Regions from separate parts of the Herbaspirillum lusitanum genome, predicted to be linked through region 2. Evidence: predicted binding sites of a transcription regulator. Region 2 holds the regulator's gene; the other holds the start of a gene.
The links. The regulator FliA, encoded in region 2, starts transcription of late flagellar genes. The targets are predictions, from matches to a motif close to CTAAAGTTTNNNNNNNNNNNGCCGNTA.

Region 1: the regulator FliA is predicted to act here: its motif matches at 5,247-5,273, upstream of DXT88_RS14895 (DUF5610 domain-containing protein).

Annotation. Positions count from the first base shown of each region.
Region 1 covers NZ_QXFG01000010.1:25,190-34,751, reverse strand. The annotation lists gene DXT88_RS14915 (FAD-dependent monooxygenase) at 1-275, shown strand, start outside; gene DXT88_RS14910 (DsbC family protein) at 364-1,101, shown strand; gene pth (aminoacyl-tRNA hydrolase) at 1,153-1,734, opposite strand; gene DXT88_RS14900 (Tex family protein) at 1,939-4,290, shown strand; gene DXT88_RS14895 (DUF5610 domain-containing protein) at 4,435-5,184, opposite strand; gene DXT88_RS14890 (ABC transporter substrate-binding protein) at 5,449-6,600, opposite strand; gene DXT88_RS14885 (deoxyguanosinetriphosphate triphosphohydrolase) at 6,755-7,906, opposite strand; gene aroKB (bifunctional shikimate kinase/3-dehydroquinate synthase AroKB) at 7,984-9,562, opposite strand, start outside.
Region 2 covers NZ_QXFG01000008.1:148,405-157,966, forward strand. The annotation lists gene cheY (chemotaxis response regulator CheY) at 20-415, shown strand; gene cheZ (protein phosphatase CheZ) at 369-1,067, shown strand; gene flhB (flagellar biosynthesis protein FlhB) at 1,324-2,505, shown strand; gene flhA (flagellar biosynthesis protein FlhA) at 2,502-4,592, shown strand; gene flhF (flagellar biosynthesis protein FlhF) at 4,589-6,052, shown strand; gene DXT88_RS09135 (MinD/ParA family ATP-binding protein) at 6,087-6,884, shown strand; gene DXT88_RS09140 (RNA polymerase sigma factor FliA) at 6,940-7,674, shown strand; gene DXT88_RS09145 (flagellar motor protein) at 7,656-8,402, shown strand; gene motD (flagellar motor protein MotD) at 8,425-9,255, shown strand; gene DXT88_RS09155 (flagella synthesis protein FlgN) at 9,310-9,562, opposite strand, start outside.

The sequences.
Region 1 (9,562 bases), on a different contig from region 2:
ACCTCGGCTTCGCCGATGTGGTCGCTTTGCTGAAGGTCATCAACGAACGCGAGCCGCAACGCGATTGCGGCGACGCCCGCGTGCTGAGCCGCTATGCACGTGCACGCAAGGAAGAAGTCCTGCTGATGCAACTGGCCACCGACGGCCTGGCGCGCCTGTTCGGCACCGGGCTCGAGCCGCTGCGCATGGTGCGCAATATCGGATTGAACCTGGTGAATCACTTGCCGGTCTTAAAGCGGCGTCTGATGGCGCATGCCCTCGGCAAACGGGTTTAATTGTTTTAATTTATAGTGTGACGACTTTGCACGGTGCAAGCCGGGACATGCAGGCGTTTCAACTATCGTCTTCTTATCGGATCAGAACATGAAAAAGATTTTTGCACTTCCAGTCTTCCTCGCGGCAGCCGGCCTTTTGCTGGCGAGCGTGGGCGGCTCCGCTTTCGCGGCCGACGCGACTGAAGCCGCCATCAAGAAGGCGATCGAACCACGCCTGGGCGAAGGCGCCAAGGTCGAGTCGGTGAGCAAGACGCCGTATGCGGGATTGTATGAAGTGCAAGTCGACGGCGACGTGATTTATACCGATGCCAAGGCGCAGTACCTGTTCATCGGTCGCGTGGTCGATTCGCAGACTTACCGCGATTTCACCAAGGAAAAGATCCAGGCCATCAACAAGGTCAAGTTCTCCGACCTGCCGCTGGACCTGGCGATCAAGACCGTCAAGGGCAACGGCAAGCGCACCATCGCCGTGTTCGAGGATCCGAACTGCGGTTACTGCAAGCGTTTCCAGAAGACCTTGCTGGACGTCGACAACGTGACCGTGTACACCTTCCAGTACAACATCCTGGCGCAGGATTCGATCGAGAAGTCGCGCAACATCTGGTGCTCGTCCAATCCCGGCAAAGCCTGGAGCGACTGGATGCTGAACGGCAAGGAAGCCTCGGCTGCGCCGGCGTCCTGCAATGCGCCGCATGAGCAAGTGCTGGCGCTGGGCCAGAAGATGAAGATCACCGGCACGCCGACCATCATTTTTGCGGACGGCTCGCGTATTCCCGGGGCCATCGATACCAAGGGCCTGGAACAGAAGTTCGCCACGCTGAAGTAACCGTAAGGCGCTCCGCCGTCAGTATTTTTGCTGCGGCCGTCAGGTTGAGATTTACTTGGCGGCCGTATGCAACTGCATCATTCCCGCTTCAAATTTCCCCTCGCACAACAATGGAATGGCATCGAGACTCTTCTCGATGGCGTCGTTGATGAGCGCCTGTTCTTCCTTGCGCGGACGATGCAGCACGAAGTCGGCCACCGGTTGCTGCAGGCCCATCGTGCGCGGATGACCGATGCCGATGCGCAGGCGCCAGTAGTCTTGCGTGCCGAGCGCGGCGGTGATGTCCTTGAGGCCGTTGTGGCCGCCGGAAGAGCCGCCTTTCTTGATCTTGGCGCTGCCGGGCGGCAGGTCCAGTTCGTCGTGCACCACCAGCACTTCGTCGGGCGCGATCTTGTAGAAGCGCGCGAGTGCGCCGACCGACTGGCCGGAGCGGTTCATGAAGGTCTGCGGCTCCAGCAGCCAGACTTCCTGGCCGGCGACGGAAGTCTTGGCGGCCAGCGCATTGAAGCGCGTCTCGCGTGCAAGACGAATGCTGCCGGCGAGATTGTCGACCAGCCAGAAGCCGGCGTTGTGCCGGGTCTGCTCGTATTCCGGGCCGGGATTGCCGAGGCCGACGATAAGGCGTATGGACATGCTGATAAAAAGTTAACAGGAAAGCGCAGATTATCGCGGATAACGAATCTACCCGTCCAATTCCGCCGTGTTTCCATCCCGGGTTGCCGTGTTTATTGCTGCAAATCCATTTATTTCGTGCATTTGGGGGCTGTCAAGATTGGCGCGTCCCGCTGAATTGCGTATCATCCAACGCTTGTTTTTCAATTCCCGGATTTCATTGTCATGTTGCCTTCCATCGAACAACGTTTAGCTCTCGAACTCGTCGCCAAGCCGGTGCAGGTTGCCGCCGCGATCGCCTTACTCGACGAAGGCGCGACCGTGCCTTTCATCGCACGTTACCGCAAGGAAGCCACCGGTGGCCTGGACGATACCCAGCTGCGCCTGCTGGAAGAGCGCCTGCGTTACCTGCGTGAACTGGAAGACCGCCGCACCGCGATCATCTCGTCCATCGAAGAGCAGGGCAAGATGACGCCGGTGCTGCTTGACGCCATCGTCCACGCCGAAGACAAGACGCGCCTGGAAGACCTGTATTTGCCGTACAAGCTCAAGCGCCGCACCAAGGCCCAGATCGCCGCCGAAGCCGGCCTGACCGAACTGGCCGACGCGCTGCTGAACGACCCGATGCTCAATCCGGAAGAAGAAGCGGCGAAATACCTCAAGCCCGCCTTCACCACCGACAGCGGTGACAATCCCGGCGTGGCCGATGCCAAGGCGGCATTGGACGGCGCCCGCCAGATCCTGATGGAACGCTTCGCCGAAGATGCCGAGCTGTTGCAGGCATTGCGCGAATACATCACCGAACACGGCATCGTGGAATCCAAGGTGATCGAAGGCAAGCAGGACGCCGGTGAAAAATTCGCCGACTATTTCGACTACTCCGAAACCATTGGCACGATTCCGTCGCATCGTGCGCTGGCCTTGTTCCGCGGCCGCCGCGAAGAGATGCTGACGGTGGTTCTGCGCCTCGACACCGAAGAAGAAAAACCGAAGTGGGACGCGCCGCACAACCCCTGCGAAAACCGTATCGCCGCGCGCTTCGGCGTCAGCAGCAAGGGCCGTCCCGCCGACAAGTGGCTGGCCGACACCGTGCGCTGGGCATGGCGCGTGAAGGTGTTCATGCACCTCGAGACCGAACTGATGACCGGCCTGCGCGAGCGCAGCGAAGCCGAAGCGATCAACGTCTTTGCCCGCAACCTGAAGGATCTGTTGCTTGCCGCACCGGCAGGACCGCGCGCCACCATGGGCCTGGATCCGGGATTGCGCACCGGCGTCAAGGTGGCCGTTGTCGACGCCACCGGCAAGGTGGTCGACACGACAGCCATCTTCCCGCACCAGCCGCGCAATGACTGGGAAGGTTCGCTGCACACGCTGGCCAAGCTGGCCGAGAAGCATAACGTCTCGCTGATCTCGATCGGCAACGGCACTGCTTCGCGCGAGACCGACAAGCTGGCGCAAGAGCTGATCAAGATGCGTCCGGAACTGAAGCTGACCAAGATCGTCGTGTCGGAAGCCGGCGCGTCGGTGTATTCAGCTTCCGAATTCGCGTCGAAGGAATTGCCCGATCTGGACGTGTCGATCCGCGGCGCGGTATCGATTGCGCGTCGTCTGCAAGACCCGCTGGCGGAACTGGTCAAGATCGATCCGAAGTCGATCGGCGTCGGCCAGTACCAGCATGACGTCGGCCAGTCGCAACTGGCGCGTTCGCTCGACGCCGTCGTCGAGGATTGCGTGAACGCCGTCGGCGTCGACGTCAACACCGCTTCCGCGCCGCTGCTGGCGCGCGTGTCCGGCCTCAACGCCAGCGTCGCGCAAAGCATCGTGTCGTATCGCGACATGAAGGGCATGTTCACCTCGCGCGCCGGTTTGCGCGAAGTACCGCGCCTGGGCGACAAGACCTTCGAGCAGGCGGCCGGCTTCCTGCGCGTGATGAATGGCGAGAATCCGCTCGACGCCTCGGCGGTTCACCCGGAATCGTATCCGCTGGTGAACAAGATCCTGGCCGACATCAAGAAGGACGTGAAGGGCGTGCTGGGCGAAAGCGCCTTGCTCAAATCGTTGAGCCCGGCAAAATACGCCGACGAAAAATTCGGCGTGCCGACCGTCACCGACATCCTCAAGGAACTGGAAAAGCCGGGCCGCGATCCGCGTCCCGAGTTCACTACCGCGACCTTCAAGGACGGCGTGGAAGAAATCAAGGACCTGCGTCCCGACATGATCCTCGAAGGCGTGGTGACCAACGTCGCCGCCTTCGGCGCCTTCGTCGACATCGGTGTGCATCAGGACGGTCTGGTGCATATCTCGGCGTTGTCCAACACCTTCGTCAAGGATCCGCACACCGTCGTCAAAGCGGGCCAGGTGGTCAAGGTGAAGGTGCTGGAAGTCGACGAGAAGCGCAAGCGCATCGCGCTGACCATGCGTCTGTCCGACAGCGCCCCGGTCGCCGGCAGCAAGCCGGAGCAACGCGGCGATCGCAACGATGCACGTCGCCTGTCGCAGCACCAGGGCCAGCAGTCGCGTCAGCCGGCGCCGGCGAACAACGCCATGGCGGCGGCGTTCGCCAAGCTCAAGGGTTGATGCAAAAATCCCTTCTTTGCGGCGCAGCGCGCCGGCAGGAAGGGGCAGGAAATATCGACGGACAAAAAAAGACGCGGCATGCCGCGTCTTTTTTTACGCCTGCAGCATGGGCTGCAGGACACTATGGCGCTGCCGGTCGGGGAATCAGTCGTTGGTAATGGTGGTGCGGCTTGCCGTGACCGAAACCGACACCGATACCGACACGCTGGTGGTGGTGCTGGAGCTGCCGTCGGCCGGAACAGAACCGTCGTCGGTCGTCGGATTCTTCAGCGACGCAACGAAATCGGCGATGCCCTTCTTCAGGATTTCATAGGTCTTGTCGATATTGCTGGCGATGTCGCCGTTGAGGACCTTGAGGCTGGACAGAATGCCGCGCGCTTCATCGAAGCCCTGGTCGACACCCTTCTGGATGAGGCTCATGAACTTGTCGATGTTGGCGTCCCGCTTGGTGTTGTCGGTGCCATCGGCGCCGTCGGTACCATCGGTGCCGTCAGCGCTGCTGCTGGTCGGGCTGTTCTGGCTGAACAGCCCAAAAGCGCTCTTGATGAACGACAGGATGCGGTCGGCGGTAGCTTCCGGGCTGTTGTCCTGCGACGCGGCGTTCTGGATGGCGTTGTCGCCAAGTTCCGGTTTCAGGATCTCGTTGAGATTTTCGATCGCCGACTTGTAGACCAGCGACAGCGGATCGTTCTGCGACGACAGCGAGACTTCCAGCGACGATTGCAGGATGGCTGCATTCAGCTGTTGCTTGGCAATGGCCGGCGTCAGTTTGATATCTGACGCGCCGGACGCGCCTTCCGTCTTGGCGGCGTCGTCGGTGGCGGCGGCATCGTTGGTCGCCGGCAGGCTGGTGGCCGGTGTGTTGGTGTTAATCGTGTTGGTGCTGATAGACATGGCAGGTCTCCTGTACAAGGACCGCACGCAAGAAGGAGGGGAAATGGCAGTCCATCCTCAACTTACGGCATGCTGACGGAAATCTGAAGGTCGCAATCCCAACTTCATTTGTAAGAATTTATGAACAGAATCGAGACAATACGTATCGTTTTCACTGAAATTAAGACGATCATTGTTTTTGGGAAATACTGTCTTGCAGTTATCGTGCGCCTCGCCCCATGAGAGCGATGATCCTGTCTCTCAAATCGCTTGCGGCGAAATTATCTAAGGCTGGATGACGCCGGTCTTATCCATTGTCGTCACGTCGACATAGGTCGAGCCCTGATGGCTGGACGGCGAAAAATTGATTTGGTAGCCGGCGTGGTCATAGGTTTTGTTGTTCACTGTTTCCAGCGCGACAATCAATTTCTCGTGCGTCAGTCTGTGGCTGGCGCGGCTGAGACCTTCCGCCAGCACTTTTGCTGCGATATAACCTTCGAGTCCGAGATAGCTGAACTGTCCGACCCTGGCGATGCGCATCGCCTTTTGGTATTCGTGCACGATGGGCGTGCGCGCTTTCCAGGGATGCGGCACGATTTGCGAAATGATCAGGCCGCTGGCCGCTTCTTCGAGATCGCTGGTCAACAGCGGGCTGCACACCAGCGAGGCGCAATAGAAGTAACCGAGATAGCCTTTGGCGCGCAGGCTTCGTATCAAAGCGCTGTTGACGTTTTGAGAAATGCTCATGATCAGCACCACGTCGGGTCGGCTTTCCAAGAGCTTGTCGGCGATCTTGGCTACATTTTGTCCCATGATGCTTTCCGAGGCGACCAGCTGTGCATTTGCATTACTGATTTTGGTTTTCATCATGGCGTTGTGCGGCAGTCCCGTAGCATCATTGAAGATCGCCAGCCGTTTCAGTCCCATCTGCGTAAAGCGCGAAAACAGGTAGTCGTATTCATTGGCATAGCTCGCGCGTATGGTGAAGACATGCCGGTTGAACGCGGCGTACACAATCCAGGATCCCGTCACGGGGGCGAAATACGGCACCTTGCGTTCGTTGATCAGCGGCAATACGGCGGCGGTGGTTTGCGCGCCGATATAGCCGAACAGCGCGATGGCCTTGTGTTCGTCGAGCAGGTCCTGGGTATTCTTGAGCGCCAGGGTGGGGTCGTTCTGGTCGTCCAGCGTCATCAACCTGACCCGGCGGCCCGTTATCCCGCCGCGGCTGTTGAGTTGGGCGAAGTAGACGTTTGCGCCGGTGATGAACTGGCGCGTGAGCTTGGCGTAGGGGCCGCTCAGATCAGCAGACTGGCCGACGACGATGTCGTTGTTGCCGGCAGGTTCGGTGGGATTGAATTGTCCATGGGCATGGCAACACAAAGAAAAGAGGGCCGGCGCGACGATGTGCCGCACGGAAAGGAAGGGTATTCGCATGGTCTCGACACCTCCACCGGTTGTTGGCCGTGGAGATGGTTTTGTCGTGCTATTCAGAGTAGCAACGATGAACGAGGAGGCAATGCATTTATGCGAATTGGGCCCACAAACCGGCTGAATCTTGACGATATACGAACCGCGTCAGAATTTTTTTCTACAGTTCTTCCACCATGAACAAGCGCCGGTGTTCGCGCATGGCGTAACGGTCAGTCATGCCGGCAATGTAGTCCGACACCTGGCGCGCCTGGCGGCGTATGCCTTCCTCATCCTGCCCTGCGACCACGTAGTCGGGCGGCAACAAAGTCGGTTGCGACAGAAACGCCTGGAACAATTCGGCGATGATGCGGCGCGCCTTGGCGGTCATGCGGTTGACCTGGTAGTGGCGATACAGGTTCTGGCGGAGGAAGCGCTTGAGCACTGCGGCCTCTTGCTGCATCGGTTCGGAAAAGGCGATCAGCGGCGCGGCATTGCGCACATCTTCGATGCTGCGCGGCGCAACGGCGGCGATATTCTCCTGCGAGGTCTGGATCAGATCGACGATCAGGGTATTGATCATGCGGCGCACGGTTTCATTGATGGCGCGGCGGCCGGTGATGCCCGGATAGGCTGATTCCGCTTCGCGTTGATGGCGCGCGAAGAAATCCACCTCGCCCAGTTGCGCAATCGTCAGCAGGCCGGAACGCAGGCCGTCGTCGATGTCGTGGTTGTTATAGGCGATCTCATCGGCCAGGTTGGCCAGTTGCGCTTCCAGGCTCGGCTGCTTCTTGTCGATGAAGCGCTGGCCGATGGCGCCGAGCTGGCGAGCGTTGGCCGGCGAGCAATGCTTGAGGATGCCTTCGCGTGTTTCGAACATCAGGTTGAGGCCATCGAAGGCGCCATAGTGCTGTTCGAGGTCGTCGACCACGCGCAGGCTTTGCAAGTTGTGCTCGAAACCGCCGAAGTCCTTCATGCAGCTATTGAGTTCGTCCTGGCCGGCGTGGCCGAAGGGCGTGTGGCCGAGGTCGTGCGCCAGCGAGATGGCTTCCACCAGGTCCTCGTTCAGACGCAGGTTGCGTGCGCAGGAGCGCGCGATCTGGGCGACTTCGATGCTGTGGGTCAGGCGCGTGCGGAACAGGTCGCCTTCATGATTAACGAAGACTTGGGTCTTGTATTCGAGGCGGCGGAACGCGGTGGAATGGATGATGCGGTCGCGGTCGCGCTGATATTCGGTGCGCGATCCGGGCGCAGGTTCGGAGAAGCGCCGCCCTGTCGATGTTGCTGCGTGTGCGGCATAAGGTGCAAGGTGGAGCGGCGCGTCTTGGGTCATGTCAGGAACTCATTCAGGTGCTTCAATGCAGGCTCTTCAATCGACGGCGACACAATGATGTTCTGCAGCCGTCGTCGTCAGCTTCGGGTTTGTACGCAGGCCGCCAGCGTCTGCAGCAGGAGTTCCTGCGGCACGTTGGTGATCAGCGGCTGGCCCAGCGGCTTGATCAAAATGAACTTGATCGCGCCGCCTTCGTTTTTCTTGTCCACTTCCATCAGTTCCAGCCAGCGTTGCGTGCCCAGATCGGGCGCCGTCACCGGCAGGCCGGCGGCTTTCACCAGTGCGGTCAGGCGGTCCTTCGAGGCGGCGTCGATGTAGCCGAGACGATGCGACAGATCGGCCGCCATCGCCATGCCGCAACCGACTGCTTCGCCGTGCAGCCATTGGCCGTAGCCGAGGCCGTTTTCGATGGCGTGGCCGAAGGTGTGGCCGAAGTTGAGGATGGCGCGCAGGCCGCCTTCGCGTTCGTCCTGGCGCACCACGTCGGCCTTGATTTCGCAGGAGCGCTGGATCGAGTAGGCCAGCGCGGCATTGTCCTTGGCCACCAGCTTGCCGATGTTGGCTTCGATCCAGTCGAAGAAGGCGGCGTCGATGATGGCGCCGTGCTTGATCACTTCGGCCAGGCCGGCCGCCAGTTCGCGCGGCGGCAGCGTATGCAGCGTGGCGGTGTCGGCGATCACGGCTTGCGGCTGGTAGAACGCGCCGATCATGTTCTTGCCGAGCGGGTGGTTGATGCCGGTCTTGCCGCCCACCGACGAATCGACCTGCGACAGCAGCGTGGTCGGGATCTGCACGAACGGTACGCCGCGCATGTACGAGGCTGCGGCGAAGCCGGTAAGGTCGCCGATGACGCCGCCGCCGAGTGCGACCAGCGTGGTCTTGCGATCGCATTTTTCGGCGAGCAGGACATCGAACACTTTCATCAGGCTGACCCAGGTTTTTTGTTCCTCACCGTCGGGCAGCACGATTTCGGTGACCTGCTTGCCGGCGTCTTCGAGCAGCTTGCGCACGCGCGGAAGATACAGCGGACCGACCTTGTCGTTGGTGACGACCGCGACGCGCTTGCCGGCGACGTGGCGCGTCAACAATTCGGGGTTCGACAGCAGATCGTGGCCGATGGTGATCGGGTAGCTGCGCTCTCCCAATTCGACTTGCAGGGCAACGGGGGCGAAGGTGGATGCGGTCATGGCAGGTTCGGCGTAGGCGGCTGGTTGTGCGGAGGAGGTCGCCGGCGCAGAGGCGGCATCGGCAGTCTGTTTGGGTGTCAATTCGAGCTGGCTCAGGATCGCCTGCACCAGGAACTGCACGTTGGGGCGGCCGGTCTCGATGACGAAATCGGCCACTTCGCGGTAATACGGATCGCGCTGGCGCGACAGTTCTTCGAGCTTGCGGCGCGGATCGGCGGTTTGCAGCAGCGGGCGGTTCTTGTCGCGGCCGGTGCGTTGCAGGATCTGGTTGATGCCGGCGCGCAGATAAATCACGGTGCCGCGCTGCTTCAGGTAGGCGCGCGTTTCTGCACGCAGGATGGCGCCGCCGCCGGTGGCCAGGACGATGTCCTGCTGGGCGCTCAGTTCGCGGATGACGTCGGCCTCGCGCTTGCGAAAACTTTCCTCGCCTTCGATTTCAAAAATCACGGGAATGGTTGTGCCGGTGCGT
Region 2 (9,562 bases):
AATCAATGGAGTAAAAATCATGGCAGGCCCAAATACCAAGTTTCTCGTTGTAGACGATTTCTCCACGATGCGCCGCATTGTCCGTAACCTGCTCAAAGAGCTCGGTTACACCAATGTGGACGAAGCCGAAGACGGCGTGCAGGGTTTGCAGAAACTGCGCAGCGACACGTTCGATTTCGTGGTGTCGGACTGGAACATGCCGAATATGGACGGTCTGACCATGCTCCAGGAAATCCGCAAGGATCCGGCGCTGGCAAAGTTGCCGGTTCTGATGGTGACCGCCGAAGCCAAGAAGGAAAACATCGTTGCCGCCGCGCAAGCCGGCGCCAATGGTTACGTGGTCAAGCCGTTCACGGCCGCAACGCTGGATGAAAAGCTCGGCAAGATCTTCGAAAAGCTGGAGGCCGGAGGCTAACGTGGATACCGCATCCCAGGAAGCAGTGCCGCCGGACGCGCCGGTAGCCGAGCAGCAGGACCAGTTCCTCGCGCGTATCGGCCACATGACGCGCAGCTTGCATGACAACCTGCGCGGGCTCGGTTTTGACCGTTTGCTGGAAAAAGCTGCCAGCGACATGCCGGACGCGCGGGACCGCCTCGAATACGTGGCGATGATGACCGAGAAGGCCGCTCAGCGCGTGCTGACCGCGACCGAAACCGCTGGTCCGATGCAGGATGCCATCGGCGACGGTGCGGGCACGTTGGCTGCCGAGTGGAAGGCCGTCACCGATGCGCCGTTTTCCGAGAGCGATTACCGCGCTCTGGCGGAAAAGACGCAGGCTTACCTCGGTGCAACACGTGAAAACGTCAGCCTGACCAAGCAGCAACTGCTCGACATCATGATGGCGCAGGACTTCCAGGACTTGACCGGGCAGGTGATCAAGCGCGTTACCGAGGTGGCCCACGACATCGAAAGCCAACTGGTGCAGTTGCTGGTTGATTATTCGCCGCCGGAAGCCAAGCGTGAAGATAGCGGCCTGTTGAACGGTCCGCAGATCAATCCGACCGGTCACAACGTGATCGCCAACCAGAGCCAGGTTGACGATTTACTGGAAAGTCTGGGCTTTTAAGTTGTTTTAACGGCAATTTGCCTGCTCGTAGTATTGCTGCGTGTGGTTTTTGCGACCGCCTGACAGCACCGCAAACCGCCGTCCTGTCTGCCTTCACCCTCTGAAGGCAGATATGGCGCGCTTCCCCTGCCCCGAAATACGGGGCGTTTCGCCCCTTATTCCCGTGATGATTCGAGGCTTCCCTCGCCAATAATTCTGCCTGAGAGTCTCAAAATTCCGCCTTCAAAGCGGAAAGAAGCAATACAGGGGAACGGCAGTGGCCGAAGATAGCGATCAAGAACGGACCGAACAGCCCACGAGCAAACGCATTGAAAAAGCGCGTGAGCAAGGCGACGTGCCGCGCTCGCGCGAGATGGCGACGTGCGTCATGTTGCTGATCGGCGGCAGCACCCTGTGGATGTTCACCGGTCCGCTCGTGACCAGCCTCAATCGCCTCATGGTGTCGACCATGACCTTCGAGCGCGAAATGGCCTTCGATCCTGCCTTGCTGTTCGAACGCATGAGTGGCCACTTCATGGAAGTGGCGATCGCCTGCATTCCCATCGCCTTTCTGATGACGCTGGCGGCTGTGGCTTCGCCGCTGATCCTGGGCGGCTGGCTGTTCAACGGTAGCTCGCTGGAGCCCAAGTTCGATCGCCTCAATCCCATCAAAGGCATCATGAATCTGTTCTCGCTCAATTCGCTGGTCGAGTTGGGCAAGGGCATCCTGAAGAGCGTACTGGTCGGCGTCATCGCGTGGTATGCGATGCGCAGCCATCTCGACGCCGTGCTCAACCTGAGCGTCGAACCGCTCAAGGTGGCCAGCAGCCACATGCCGAATCTGCTGTGGACCTGTTTCATCATGATGGTCTGCGCCTTGATTGGAATTGCCGTGATCGACGTGCCGTACCAGTTGTGGAACTACACTCGCAAGCTCAAGATGTCGCGCCAGGAAGTCAAGCAGGAGCACAAGGAATCCGACGGCGATCCGCTGATCAAGGGCAAGATCCGCGCCCTGCAACGTGCCGCTGCGCGTCGCCGCATGATGTCGGCAGTGCCGACCGCGGACGTGGTGGTGACCAACCCGACTCACTTTGCCGTGGCGCTGAAATACAGCGAGGGCGGTATGTCGGCGCCGCAGGTGGTGGCCAAGGGCACCGAAGCGGTGGCAGCCAACATCCGCAAGATCGCCGCAGAAAACAACGTACCGATCCTCGAAGCGCCGCCGTTGGCGCGTGCGTTGCACTACCACACTGAAATCGGCGACGAGATTCCGGAATCGCTTTACACCGCGGTCGCCGAAGTCCTCGCCTATATCTTCCAACTGCGCACCTACAACAGCAATGGCGGCGTCCGTCCAGAGCAGCCGAGCGACCTTGAGGTGCCGAAGGAACTGGACGATCCACTGTACAAACGCAAGGCCGCCATGGCTGCCGCACAAGCTAGGGCCGCACAATGAACATCAACAGCATGAAACTGCCGGCCTGGGTGCCGATCAAGCATGCGAAGGCGCTCACGGCGCCGATCCTGATCGTCATGATGCTGGCGATGATGGTGCTGCCGCTGCCGGCGTTTGCGCTCGACATTCTGTTCAGCTTCAATATTTCGCTGTCGGTGATCGTGCTGCTGACCGCGCTGTACACCGTCAAGCCGCTCGACTTCGTGGCGTTCCCGGCGGTGCTGCTGGTGAGCACCATGCTGCGCCTGTCGCTCAACGTCGCTTCCACGCGCGTGGTGCTGACCGAAGGCCATACCGGTCCCGACGCGGCAGGTAAAGTGATTGAGGCCTTCGGCCACTTCCTGATCGGCGGCAACTACACCGTCGGTATCGTCGTCTTCATCATCCTGACGATCATCAACTTCACCGTCGTCACCAAGGGTGCCGGCCGTATCGCCGAAGTGGGCGCGCGCTTCACCCTGGATGCGATGCCCGGCAAGCAGATGGCGATCGACGCCGATCTCAACGCCGGCATGATCGGCGAGCCGGAAGCCCGCGCACGCCGCAAGGAAGTGGCGCAAGAAGCCGAATTCTATGGCGCCATGGACGGCGCCAGCAAGTATGTGCGCGGCGACGCCGTGGCCGGCATCATCGTGACCGTGGTCAACATCGTCGGCGGTCTCGTGGTCGGTATGGTCCAGCATGACCTCGCCTTCGACATGGCGTTGAAGAACTACACGCTGCTGGCCATCGGTGACGGCCTGGTCGCACAGATTCCTTCGTTGATCATCTCGACCGCCGCCGGTGTGGTGGTCTCGCGCGTGGCCAATGACCAGGACGTCGGCGGCCAGCTGATCAACCAGTTGTTCGCCAAGGCGGAAGTCCTGTACCTGACCGCGATCATCATCGGCGGCATGGGCATGATCCCGGGCATGCCGCACATCGCCTTCATCATCATCGCCGCTCTGTTGGCTGCTGCGGGTTACTCCGTGAACAAGCGCAAGGAACAGGCCGGTGCGATCGCCGAATTGCCGGCGCCGGTCACGACGCCGCAGGAAATCGAAGAAGCCACCTGGCAGGATATCCTGCCGGTTGACACCCTTGGCCTGGAAGTCGGCTATCGTCTGATCCCGCTGGTGGATAAAGGGCAGGGCGGTGAACTGCTGCGCCGGATCAAGGGCATTCGCAAGAAATTCGCGCAGGAAGTCGGTTTCCTGTCGCCGCCGGTCCATATTCGCGACAACCTCGAACTCAAACCGTCGGCCTATCGCATCGCCTTGAAGGGCGTGGAAATCGGCAAGGGAGAGGCCACTTTCGGCCAGTTCCTGGCGATCAATCCGGGCATGGTCACCGGCCCGCTGCCGGGCCTGATGACCACCGACCCTGCGTTCGGCCTGCCGGCGGTCTGGATCGAAAGCAACATGCGCGAAATGGCGCAGACCATGGGTTACACCGTGGTCGATACCGGCACCGTCATCGCTACTCACCTCAATCATTTGATCACCGTCCACGCGGCCGAATTGCTGGGTCGTCAGGAAGTGCAGCAATTGCTCGATCACATCGGCAAGGACGCGCCGAAGCTGGTCGAGGATCTGGTGCCGAAGGCATTGCCGCTGGGCACGGTTCAGAAAGTGTTGCAAAACCTGCTCATCGAAGGCGTGCATATCCGCGATATGCGGACTATTATCGAAACCCTGGCCGAGCATGCGCCGCGCGTGCAGGAGCCGAACGAACTGACCGCCATCGTGCGCATTGCCCTGGGCCGCGCGATCGTGCAGCAGATTTTCCCGACCGAGAGCGAGCTGTCGGTCATGACGCTGGACAACAAGCTGGAACGTCTGCTGATGCAGGCGATGCAGGCAAGCGGACCGGAGGGCGGCGGCATCGAGCCTGGTCTGGCCGATACACTGATTACCCAAACAGAAAACGCAGCACGTCATCAAGAGCAGTTGGGTTTAACCCCGGTATTGTTGGTCCCGGGTCCTTTGCGGGCATTGCTGGCGCGCTTCTTGCGACGCGCAATGCCTCAACTCCGGGTGCTTTCACACGCTGAAGTTCCTGATTCGAAAACGATTAAAGTTACCAGCCTAGTTGGAGGGCAAGCATGAACGTCAAAAAATTTATTGCAGGTTCGTCGCGAGACGCATGGCGCCAGGTGCGCGAAGCGCTGGGACCTGACGCCGTCATTCTCTCCAACCGGAATATCGACGACGGTGTCGAGATCCTGGCCATGGCCAACGAAGACATGTCGTCGCTGGTGGTGCCGGCCATGTCCAAGGACGCCGTGCCGCGTCCGGCCGTGCGCCGACCGCCTGCGCCGCAACAGTCGCTGCAGGCTGCCGTGCCGCGCACACGCGTCGAACAGCAAGCGCAGAGCCCCGGCGCATCAATGCCGGTCGAACACAATACGGCGCAAGCCGACGCCCGCGTCTGGCGCACCCGCAATGCCGCACGCGCCAGCGCCAAGGAACAGCAGGCACAAGCGCTGACGCCGGCGCAAGTCGCTGCCGGCCCGAAGGCAGCTGCCGCCTCTGCAGCTGCAGCGCGTCCGCAGCAGGCCGGCGTCATGGCTGAATTCGACGGCAAGGATTACGACGAAATCCTGTCCGACGTCATGAGCGAAATTCGCTCCATGCGCGGCGTACTGGAAACTCAACTGGCGGAAATCTCCTGGGGCGGCACGCAAAAGCGCGAGCCGGCCAAGGCCGCGATCATGCGTGAAATGCTGGCCGCCGGTTTCAGCGCCAGCCTGTCGCGCCTGATCACCGAGAACCTGCCGCAAAGCCCGAAATCGCAAGACGCCATGTTCTGGGTCAAGTCGGTGCTGGCCAAGAATCTGATGACCATGGCCAACGAAAACGAGTTGCTGGAGGAAGGCGGCGTCTATGCATTGGTCGGTCCTACCGGCGTTGGCAAAACGACCACGACCGCGAAACTGGCGGCGCGTTGCGTGATGCGTCACGGCCCCGGCAAGCTGGCGCTGATCACCACCGACGGCTATCGTATCGGCGGCTACGAGCAACTGCGCATTTACGGCAAGATTCTCGGCGTGATGGTGCATTCGGTCAAAGATGAATCCGATTTGCGTATCGCACTCGACGAACTGCGCGGCAAACATACTGTCCTGATCGATACCGCCGGCATGGGCCAGCGCGACCAGATGGTAGCCGAACAGGCCGCCATGCTGTCGGGCGCAGGCACCGACATCAAACGCCTGTTGTGCCTCAATGCAACGGCGACCGGCGGCACGCTCAATGAAGTGGTAAGCGCCTATTCCGGCGATGGCCTGGCAGGTTGCATCATTACCAAGCTCGACGAAGCGGCAACCATCGGCAACGTGCTCGATGTTGTCATCCGTCAAAAACTGAATCTGTATTACGTCGCGAACGGTCAGCGCGTGCCGGAAGATTTGCATGTTGCCAACAGGTTGTATCTGGCTGACCGCGCCTTTAAACTGAAGCGTGAAACTGCGCCGTTCGAGTTCCAGGATGCCGAGTTGCCGGTGGTAGTCGGACCGACGGCCACGGCCATGAATGACAAAAGCCTGCGGGAGGTGATCCTTGGCTAGCTATGACGTTGATCAAGCGGAAGGACTGCGACGGATGCTGGAGCGTCCGACGCCGCGCGTGTTCACTTTCTTCTCGGTTCTTCCCGACGACGAAAAAGGCGCGATGCTGATCAATCTGGCAGCCTCTCTTGCCGCCGCTGACCACAACGCATTGTTGGTCGACGCTTGCATGACGCCCTCGGTGATCTTGTCGCGTTTCGGCGGTATCGCCGTGGCGACACTGCTCGACGTCGCGCGTCAGGAGCGGCATCTGGATGAAGCGGTGCGCATGGTGCCGGAAGGTTTTGCGCTGGCGCGCCTGTCGCGCAAGAATGTATCGGCTTCGACCCATCCGCAAGCCTCGCGGCTGGCGCAAATTTTCGACGGCCTGACGGAAGAATCCGACATCACGCTCATCAACGGCGAACTGAACGACGACGAGCTGCTGCCGGTGCCGGCCATGGAAATGGGCGAGATCGTGGTGCACATGTCGACCAGCCCGACCTCGATCAAGGCGGCGTACGTTTTGCTCAAGGGCCTCAGCGACAAGCTCGGCCGCCGTCCTTTCAACCTGCTCGTGAGCGGCGGCTCGGACGCGGAAGCGCAGATGGTGTACGCCAACATGGCGCAGGCCGCCAATCGTTACCTGGCGGCGCAATTGCATTTCATGGGTTCCATCCCGGCAGACGAACACATCCGTCGTGCATCGGGGCAGGGCCGCACCGTGCTGGAAGCATTTCCGCTGGCTGGCGCGACGCTTGCGTTCAAGCGCCTGGCCGATCAGTTTTCGTTATCCAACCTCACCAAGGGCACGTACGGTATGGCGACCGATGGTGCAAGTCTCGGAGTATGACGCGCCTTGCATTGCATGATCGTTCGCACTCACCATTATTGACGAGATGAGTTCTATGTATAACGTCAAAGGAAAGACGGCCAAGAACGACTTGCTCCAGCTGCATGCGGCGCTTGTGAAAAAGCTGGCGCATCAGATGAAGGCAAAGCTTCCGCCCAGCGTGGAAGTGGACGACTTGATTCAGGCAGGCATGATCGGTCTGCTTGATGCCGTCAATCGCTATGAGGAAACGCACGGCGCGCAGTTCGAAACCTATGCCGTGCAGCGTATTCGCGGCGCCATGCTGGATGAACTGCGCAGCAGCGACTGGCTGCCGCGCAGCATCCGTCAGAATACCCGCAAGATCGAAGAAGCCATCCACGTCCTGTTGCAGCAACTCGGTCGTCCGCCGCAGGAGGCCGAAGTCGCCACGCAGCTCAAACTGAGCTTGCCGGAATATCAGGACATGCTGACCGAATGCGGCGGCCATCAGCTGATCTACTACGAAGACTTCCATGACGCCGACGGCGGCCATGAGCATTTCCTCGATCGCTACCAGACCCGCGATACCGACGACCCGTTGCAGAACCTGATCAACGGTGGTTTCCGCGATGCCGTCATCGATTCGATCAAAGCCTTGCCCGAGCGTGAAAAAATCCTCATGGGCCTGTACTATGAACAGGAAATGAACTTGAAGGAAATCGGCGCCGTCATGGGCGTCTCGGAATCGCGGGTTTGCCAGCTGCACAGCCAGGCCATCGCCCGCATGCGCTCGACCTTGAGGGAGCAGGCGTGGACTGGAGTAGCGTAGGAGGATTACTGCTGGCGTTGGGCGGCATCTTGCTGGGCTTGCTGCTCGAAGGAGGCCATCTCGGTTCGATCCTGCAGCCGACCGCTTTCCTGATTGTCTTTGCCGGCACCATCGGCGCCGTGCTGCTGCAAACCAGGCTCGACAATTTCGTCCATGGCGTCAAATTGCTGTCCTGGGTATTTTCTCCACCGGTTCACAATCACCGCAAACTGATCGACAACATCACGGTCTGGAGCGGTATCTCGCGGCGCGAAGGTTTGCTGCATCTCGAAGAACACATGAACGACAGCAGCGATCCTTTCGTCAAGAAAGGTTTGCGCCTGCTGATCGATGGCATCACACCGGCCAAGCTGCTCGACATTCTCGAGGTCGACACCACCGCTTACGAGACCCGCCAACGCCAGGCCCTCAAGATATGGGAAGCGGCTGGCGGCTATTCGCCGACGATCGGCATCCTCGGCGCGGTGCTCGGCCTGATCCACGTGATGGAAAATTTATCCGACCCCGCCAAGCTGGGCGGCGGCATTGCGGTGGCTTTCGTGGCGACCATCTACGGCGTCGGCCTGGCCAATCTGTTCTTCCTGCCGGTGGCCAACAAGCTCAAGGAACTGCTTGCAGTGGAAGTGAACCGGCGCGACATGGTGGCCGACAGCTTGTTCGGCATCGCCAGCGGCGACAATCCGCGCGTCATCCAGGAGCGCGCAGAGTCGTATTTCGTCACTACATGATCTACTGAGGCATCCACTCATCATGGCGCGAAAAAAACGGGAAGAAGAGCATGAGAACCACGAGCGCTGGCTGGTTTCCTATGCCGACTTCATCACGCTGCTGTTTGCCTTTTTCGTCGTCATGTATGCCATTTCGCAGGTCAATGAAGGCAAGTACAAAATCCTCGCCGACTCGCTGATCAACGCCTTCGGCAAGGAGCCGGTGTCGACGGCTCCGATTGTCGTCCAGGCCGGCGGCCAAGGCACCCAGCAATCCGTCGCACCTAAGATTACCCTGCAGAAGCCGCGCAGCAACGAAGCGCTGCGCCGTGAAAAAGAGCGCATGACCGACATGGCGCGCGACATCCTGCAAGTGCTGGCGCCGCTGGTGCAGGAGGGCAAGGTGCGGGTCACGCAAACAAGTGTCGGCGTCAATGTCGAGATCAACGCCAATGTCCTGTTCGCACCCGGCGACGCCAAGGTCAGCAGGGAGTCGGAAGAAACCCTGATCGCCATCGCCCGCGTGCTGAAGAACGACGATCACGCGATCCAGATCGAGGGCCACACCGACAATACGCAGATCAACACCAGCGTGTTTCCTTCCAACTGGGAGTTGTCGGCGGTGCGCGCCAGCACGGTGGCACGGCTGTTCAACAACCAGGGCATCGCCGACCTGCGCCTGACGGCGGTGGGGCATGGATCGAACCAGGCAGTGGCTTCCAACGATACGCCTGAAGGACGGTTGCGCAATCGTCGCGTCGACGTGATGATCCTGTCGCGATTGGCGGAACAGGCCACCGAGGTGCCGTTTGCAGAAGAGGGCGGCAAGGTCGCTCAGCCCATTCAGCCAGTGCATCCCAAGCCGGCGCCATAAAGCAAAAAGCCCGTTCTCGCGAACGGGCTTTTCAAATTCTGGTGCGAGGAAAAATCAGCCGATGCCGAGCGGTCGGCCCGAGCTGCGCAGGCTCGATTGGCCGTCAGGACCGTAGAAGGAGCCGTTGCTTTTGCCTTGCAGGATGTTCATGGCGTTCTGGTTGATCGCCATTTGCTTGCCGATCAACAGGCCATTGAGACGATTCAGTTCGCGCGCGGATTGCGCCAGCGCAAACAGTTCTTCCCACACTTGCTTGTCTTCGGCCGAACCGTGTTGTTCGATCCATGATTGCATGCCGTTCTCGCCG